Regions from separate parts of the Micromonospora sp. NPDC050980 genome, predicted to be linked through region 3. Evidence: predicted binding sites of a transcription regulator. Region 3 holds the regulator's gene; each other region holds the start of a gene.
What was found. The regulator HrcA, encoded in region 3, represses chaperone genes, less so after heat shock. The targets are predictions, from matches to a motif close to GGTTNGCACNCTCNNNNNGAGNGTGCNAACC.
Positions count from the first base shown of each region.

Region 1: groL (chaperonin GroEL) is a predicted target of HrcA. The motif match lies at 1,039-1,069, and genes of this name have one in related genera.
Region 2: groES (co-chaperone GroES) is a predicted target of HrcA. The motif match lies at 1,629-1,659, and genes of this name have one in related genera.

Region 1 is NZ_JBFAGS010000001.1:576,589-578,854, forward strand. It holds gene groL (chaperonin GroEL) at 1-841, opposite strand, end outside; gene AB0H28_RS02850 (hypothetical protein) at 1,117-2,256, opposite strand.
Region 2 is NZ_JBFAGS010000001.1:265,029-267,294, forward strand. It holds gene groL (chaperonin GroEL) at 1-1,109, opposite strand, end outside; gene groES (co-chaperone GroES) at 1,180-1,494, opposite strand; gene AB0H28_RS01245 (methyltransferase domain-containing protein) at 1,751-2,266, shown strand, end outside.
Region 3 is NZ_JBFAGS010000006.1:246,883-249,148, reverse strand. It holds gene AB0H28_RS12935 (DUF4870 domain-containing protein) at 1-260, opposite strand, end outside; gene hrcA (heat-inducible transcriptional repressor HrcA) at 471-1,493, shown strand; gene dnaJ (molecular chaperone DnaJ) at 1,567-2,266, shown strand, end outside.

The DNA of each region.
Region 1 (2,266 bases), on a different contig from region 3:
CACCGAAGCCCGGAGCCTTGACGGCGACCGACTTGAAGGTGCCACGGACCTTGTTGACCACCAGGGTCGCCAGGGCCTCGCCCTCCAGGTCCTCGGCGATGATCAGCAGCGGCTTGCCCGACTGCATGACCTTCTCCAGGATCGGGAGCAGGTCCTTCACCGACGAGATCTTGCTGTTGACGATCAGGATGTAGGGGTCGTCGAAGACGGCCTCCATACGCTCCGGGTCGGTCATGAAGTAGGCGGAGATGTAGCCCTTGTCGAAGCGCATGCCCTCGGTGAGCTCAAGCTCCAGGCCGAAGGTGTTGCTCTCCTCGACGGTGATGACGCCTTCCTTGCCCACCTTGTCCATCGCCTCGGCGATGATCTCACCGACGCTGGGGTCAGCGGCGGAGATGGAGGCGGTGGAGGCGATCTGCTCCTTGGTCTCCACGTCCTTGGCGAGCTTGAGCAGCTCCTCCGAGACGTTGGCCACGGCGGCCTCGATGCCCCGCTTCAGGGCCATCGGGTTGGCGCCGGCGGCCACGTTGCGCAGACCCTCGCGAACCAGGGCCTGGGCCAGGACGGTCGCCGTCGTCGTGCCGTCACCGGCGACGTCGTCGGTCTTCTTCGCGACCTCCTTGACCAGCTCGGCGCCGATCTTCTCGTACGGGTCCTCGAGCTCGATCTCCTTGGCGATGCTCACACCATCGTTGGTGATGGTGGGGGCACCCCACTTCTTCTCGAGCACGACGTTGCGGCCCTTCGGGCCGAGCGTCACCTTCACGGCGTCGGCGAGCTGGTTCATGCCCCGCTCGAGGCCGCGGCGCGCCTCTTCGTCGAACGCGATCATCTTGGCCATACGGCGTTGTCCTCCTGGACACTCACGGGCCACCCGGGATGCCCGGATGGGCCGTCTGGTGTACGCACCTTGGGGACGTCGCCACCTGGCGACGACGACGTCCTCCTCGGTCGGGCCGGACAGCCCGCGACGACCGGCCCCGTTCCGCTCCGACGCCTCCTGCGACGCCGGCGCGGCCGTGGCCCTACCGCCCCGACCATTGGCACTCACCGTACGCGAGTGCCAATGACTTGTTTAGCACTCTCCCTAGCCGAGTGCAAGCACGATGCCGCCGCTCAGCCGAGTTCCGCAGCCAGTCGGGCCGCGTTCACCGGGCCTTCGTGGGCCCGCTGCTCGGCGTACGCGACGACCAGCCCGACGAGTTGCGCGAGGTAGGCCGGCACGGCCAGCACGGCGGCGAGCACCGCAAGCGTCACCGCACCGGCCGTGGTGCCCGCCGTCGCCGTCGGATCGGTGCCGAACAGCGCACCGCTCACCGCGCTCAGCACGAAGTCCAGCAGGCTCGCCGCGACCAGCGCGCAGACGACCAGCGCCACCCGGCCCAGCACCGTGCCGAACCGCCGGTGGAACATCCGCCAGGCCCGCCCGATCGGATCCTGCCGCTCGAACAGTTGGACCGGCCCGAACAGCGCGAGCACGAACCCGGCGTAGATGCCGGGCAGCAGGCAGAGACAGGCGCCGACCGTGATCAGCAGCGAGACGACGATCGTCCAGCCCCAGAGACCGGGCGAGCGGCGCAGCCCGTACCGCAGCGCGGCGCCCGCCCCCGCCGGCTCACCGGCCGCCTGCCGGGCGACCACCCAGGTGCCCGCGCCCCAACCGACGGCCTGCAGCGGGCTGAGGACCAGGGCGGCGAGCAGGACCGCGCCGTAGAACGTCAGCATCTGCTCCAGGTAGCCGTCCGGCAGCACCGGCGCGCCGTCCGAGCCGGTCACGAACTGGTCGGTGGGGACGAGGAAGATCGCGAGGACGGAGATCGCCGCCGCCGGGACACCCTGGGTGAGCAGCAGGATCGGCAGGAGTTGCCGCCAACCCCGGCGTACCGCGTCCACACATCGCGCGAACCAGCCGCCGACGCCCGCGTGGGGCGGGTTGACCAGCGGATCGTTCGGGTCGAGGCCCGGATACCAGCCGTACGGACCGCCGGGCGCCGGCGGCGCGGGATAGGTCGCGCCGGGGAACGGCTGACCGGGGTACGCCGGACCGGCGGGCCAGCCCCAGCCGGACGGCGGCGGGCCGTACCCGGGCTGGGTCGGACCGCCCGGCCCGAAGCTGGGCGGGCCGGCGGCTGCCGGTCCGAAGCCGGACGGGCCGGCGTCCGGTCCGGCCCACGGATCGGCGGGCGGCTGACCGGCGCTGGGCGGGTCGGCCGGGGGGACCGGTTCGGCGGAACCCGACGGGGGCAGGTCGGACATGAGCCCTCCT
Region 2 (2,266 bases), on a different contig from region 3:
AGCTTCGCCAGCCGCTCGGACAGCTTCTCCCGGTCCCACTCGGAGTCCGACGCCTCGATCTCCTTGCGGATCTGGGCGACCCGGTCGGCGACCTCGGTGGACTTGCCGCCACCGTCGACGACGGTGGTGTTCTCCTTGTCGACCACGACGCGCCGGGCGGTGCCGAGCACCTCCAGGCCGACCTGGTCGAGCTTGTAGCCCAGTTCCGGGGCGACCAACTCGGCGCCGGTCAGGATCGCCATGTCCTGCAGCATCGCCTTGCGACGGTCGCCGAAGCCAGGGGCCTTCACCGCGCAGACCTTGACGGTCTTGCGGATGGCGTTGACGACCAGCGTGGACAGGGCCTGGCCCTCGACGTCCTCGGCGATGATGAGCAGCGGCTTGTTGTTCTGGAGGACCTTCTCCAGCAGCGGCAGCAGCTCCTCGATCGCCGAGATCTTCTGCGTGGTGATCAGGATGTACGGGTCCTCCAGGACCGACTCCTGCCCCTCCGCGTCGGTGACGAAGTTGGGCGAGATGAAGCCCTTGTCGAACTGGAGCCCCTCGGTCACCTCCAGCTCGGTGGTGAGCGCGGAGCCCTCCTCGACGGTGATCACACCGTCGCGGCCGACCCGCTCCATCGCCTCGGCGATCAGCTCGCCGATCGTGGCGTCCTGCGCGGAGACGGTCGCCACGTGCGCGATCGACTCCTTGCTGGCGACCTCGACGGCCTTGCCGAGCAGCGCCTCGGAAACCTTCGCGGCGGCAGCGTCGATGCCCCGCTTCAGGCCGGTCGGGTTGGTGCCGGCGGCCACGTTGCGCAGGCCCTCGCGGACCATGGCCTGGGCCAGCACGGTCGCGGTGGTGGTCCCGTCGCCGGCGACGTCGTTGGTCTTGGTCGCCACCTCCTTGACCAGCTGCGCGCCGAGGTTCTCGTAGGGGTTGGTGAGCTCGATCTCCTTGGCGATGGTCACGCCGTCGTTGGTGATCGTGGGCACACCGAACTTCTTGTCCAGGACGACGTTGCGCCCGCGGGGGCCGAGGGTGACCTTGACCGCGTCCGCGAGGGCGTTGACACCGTGCTCGAGCCGGTGCCGGGCGTCATCCGAGAAGCTCAGGATCTTTGCCATCAGTATCCCTTCGAAGCGACGTTGCCCCGGCCCGGCGAGCCGGACCGGGGCAACGACACTGATCGGTTGCTTACTTCTCGATGACCGCGAGGACGTCGCGGGCGGAGAGCACCAGGTACTCCTCGCCGGCGTACTTGACCTCGGTGCCGCCGTACTTCGAGTAGAGAACGGTGTCGCCGACCTTCACGTCGACCGGCACGCGGTTGCCCTTGTCGTCGATCCGGCCCGGGCCGACAGCGAGGACGGTGCCCTCCTGCGGCTTCTCCTTGGCGGTGTCGGGGATCACGATGCCCGAGGCGGTGGTGGTCTCGGCCTCGTTCGCCTGCACCACGATGCGGTCCTCGAGCGGCTTGATCGCAACCTTGGTCGCGGTAGTCACGGGCATACCCTCCTGGGGTACTTGGTGTCGTTACCGGTCGGCATGCCGACCAGCGTCAATCTGCCACATGCCACCGGGCGGGGCCGTCGTCGCGGGTGCCGGTCCGCCTGGCGTTCAACCCCCGGACACCAGGGCCCGAAGGTTGGCACCCTCAGGGTGAGAGTGCTAATCGCAGGTTATTCCTCGGCTAGCACTCCGTCAAGGAGAGTGCCAGCGGCTCGCCCAACGTGTCGCCCCGGGAAGGGGTCGGGAGAATGGACGGGTGGAACTCGACCAGCTCACCGCGCTGCGTACCCCCGCGGGGTCGGCCGCGCTCGCCGCGGCGGCGGAGGTGGCCGGCGGCGACCCCCTGGTCGCGGCGGCGGCGCTGCGCTCGGCCGGCATCCCCGGCGGGCTCGCGGCGGCGGCACTGACCCAGGCGGAGCTGCGCCGCCGGGCGGCCGGCAAGTTCGGCCCGGCGGCGGCCGGGATGTTCCTCACCCGGGCCGGGCTGGAGCAGGCCACCCGCCGGGTGGTCGCGGACCGGCGGGCCGCCCGGCTGCGCGCCGCGGGCGTGACCAGCCTCGCCGACCTCGGCTGCGGCCTGGGCGCCGACGCGCTCGCCGCGGCCCGCGCCGGCATCCGGGTGTACGGGGTGGAGGCCGACCCGACGACCGCCGCGATGGCCGCCGCGAACGCCGAGGCGGCCGGGCTGGCCGCGCTGGTCACGATCGAGTGCGGCGACGCCACCGCGTTCGACGTGCGCCGGATCGACGGCGCGTTCTGCGACCCGGCGCGG
Region 3 (2,266 bases):
GCACCGGGCGCGCCGTACCCCGGGGTGCCACCACCCGGCGGCGGATAGCCGCCCGGCGGCGGGTAGCCACCCGGCGGGGGCTGGCCGCCCGGGGGCGGATAGCCACCGGGCGGGGGATAGCCGCCTCCGGCCGGCGCGCCGGACAGTGGTGCGGTGGGCGGCTCGTCGGCCGGCGACGAGCCGTAGGGCGCCGACGGTGAGGTCGGGTCGGGCTGGGGGTTGGGATCCCCCGCTCCGGGCGGGCGAGGAGGTTCAGTCATGCACGTCACCGTAGGTCCCGGGAGCAAGCGGCACCAGGGCTGTTCGGCCCCGGCGCGCCGGGCCGTCCCGGCGGGTCGGACCGGGGGTGCGCCACTGATCATCGCGTCGGTGGGGGTGCCGACGTAGACTGGCACTCGCTACAGTCGAGTGCCAGCCGCCCGGCGGATGCCGCGCGTCGCCGGGCCGAGGTGCGTCAGGAGGTGGGGGAGATGGGTCTCGACGACCGCAAGCTCGCCGTGCTGCGTGCCATCGTCGAGGACTACGTCGCCACGCAGGAGCCGGTGGGCAGCCGGGCCCTGGTCGAGCGGCACCAGCTCGGCGTCTCGCCGGCGACCGTGCGCAACGACATGGCGGTGCTGGAGGAGGAGGGTTACATCCGGCAGCCGCACACCAGTGCCGGCCGGGTGCCCACCGACCGCGGCTACCGCCTCTTCGTCGACCGGCTCTCCCGGGTCAAGCCGCTCAGCCCGGCCGAGCGCCGGGCGATCGAGCGCTTCCTGGTCGGCGCGGTCGACCTCGACGACGTGGTGCACCGCACGGTCCGGCTGCTGGCCCAGCTCACCCGGCAGGTCGCGGTGGTGCAATATCCCAGCCTGGCCCGGTCCAAGGTGCGCCACCTGGAGCTGGTGCCGATCTCCACCACCCGGCTGATGGTCGTGATGATCGCCGACACCGGGCGGGTGGAGCAGCGGCTGGTCGAGCTGCCCGCCCCGATCCCCGCCGACGACGTGACGGACCTGCGCCGGCTGGTCAACGAGAAGCTGGTCGGCACCCAGCTCGCCGAGACGCCGCCGCTGGTGCAGGCGTTGGTCGAGGAGTCCGTTCCGCACCTGCGACCGGCCATGACCACGCTCTCCACGGTGCTGCTGGAGACGCTCGTCGAACGGCACGAGGAACGGCTCGCGCTCGCCGGGCAGGCCAACCTCACCCGGGGCGGCCTGCTCGACTTCCAGGGCTCGCTGCGGCCCATCCTCGAGGCGCTCGAGGAGGAGGTCGTGCTGCTCAAGCTGATCGGCGAGGCCGAGCCGAGCACCACCCGGGTGCTCATCGGCGACGAGAACGAGGTCGACAACCTGCGGGCCGCGTCGGTGGTCAGCACCGGTTACGGCCCGGGCAGCACAATCGTCGGTGGGCTCGGCGTGCTCGGGCCGACCCGGATGGACTACCCCGGCAATATCGCCACGGTGAGGGCCGTGGCACGCTACGTGGGCGAGCTGCTGGCCCAGAACTGACCAGTCAGGGCCGACGGCCGGCTGCGGCCGACGACCGGCGAGACGCGAGACGAACATGAGGACACCGAACGCAGTGGCCAGGGACTACTACGGCATTCTCGGCGTGAGCCGGGACGCCTCCGACGACGACATCAAGCGTGCCTACCGCAAGCTGGCGCGGCAGTACCACCCGGACGTCAATCCGGACCCGGAGGCACAGGAGAAGTTCAAGGACATCAACGCCGCGTACGAGGTCCTCTCGGACGATCGGAAGCGGCAGATCGTCGACCTGGGTGGCGACCCGCTCGCCCCGGGTGGCGGCGGCGCGGGCCCGGGCGGCCCGGGCGGGGCCGGCCCGTTCGTCGGCTTCCAGGACATCATGGACGCGTTCTTCGGCGGTGCGGCCGGCGGCAGCCGGGGCCCCCGGCCGCGCACCCGGCCGGGCGCCGACGCGATCCTGCGCCTGGAGCTGGACCTCAACGAGACCGCGTTCGGCGTCGAGGCGCCGATCACCGTCGACACCGCGGTGCTCTGCACCACCTGTTCCGGCGCCGGCACCGCCGCCGGCACCCACCTGGCCACCTGCGAGGCGTGCGGGGGCCGCGGCGAGGTGCAGTCGGTGCAGCGGACGTTCCTCGGCCAGGTGGTCTCCGCCCGGCCGTGCACCGTCTGCCAGGGCTACGGCACCACGATCCCGCACCCCTGCCCGACCTGCGCCGGCGACGGCCGGGTCCGCACCCGGCGCTCGCTGACCGTCAAGATCCCGGCCGGGGTCGAGGACGGCATGCGGATCC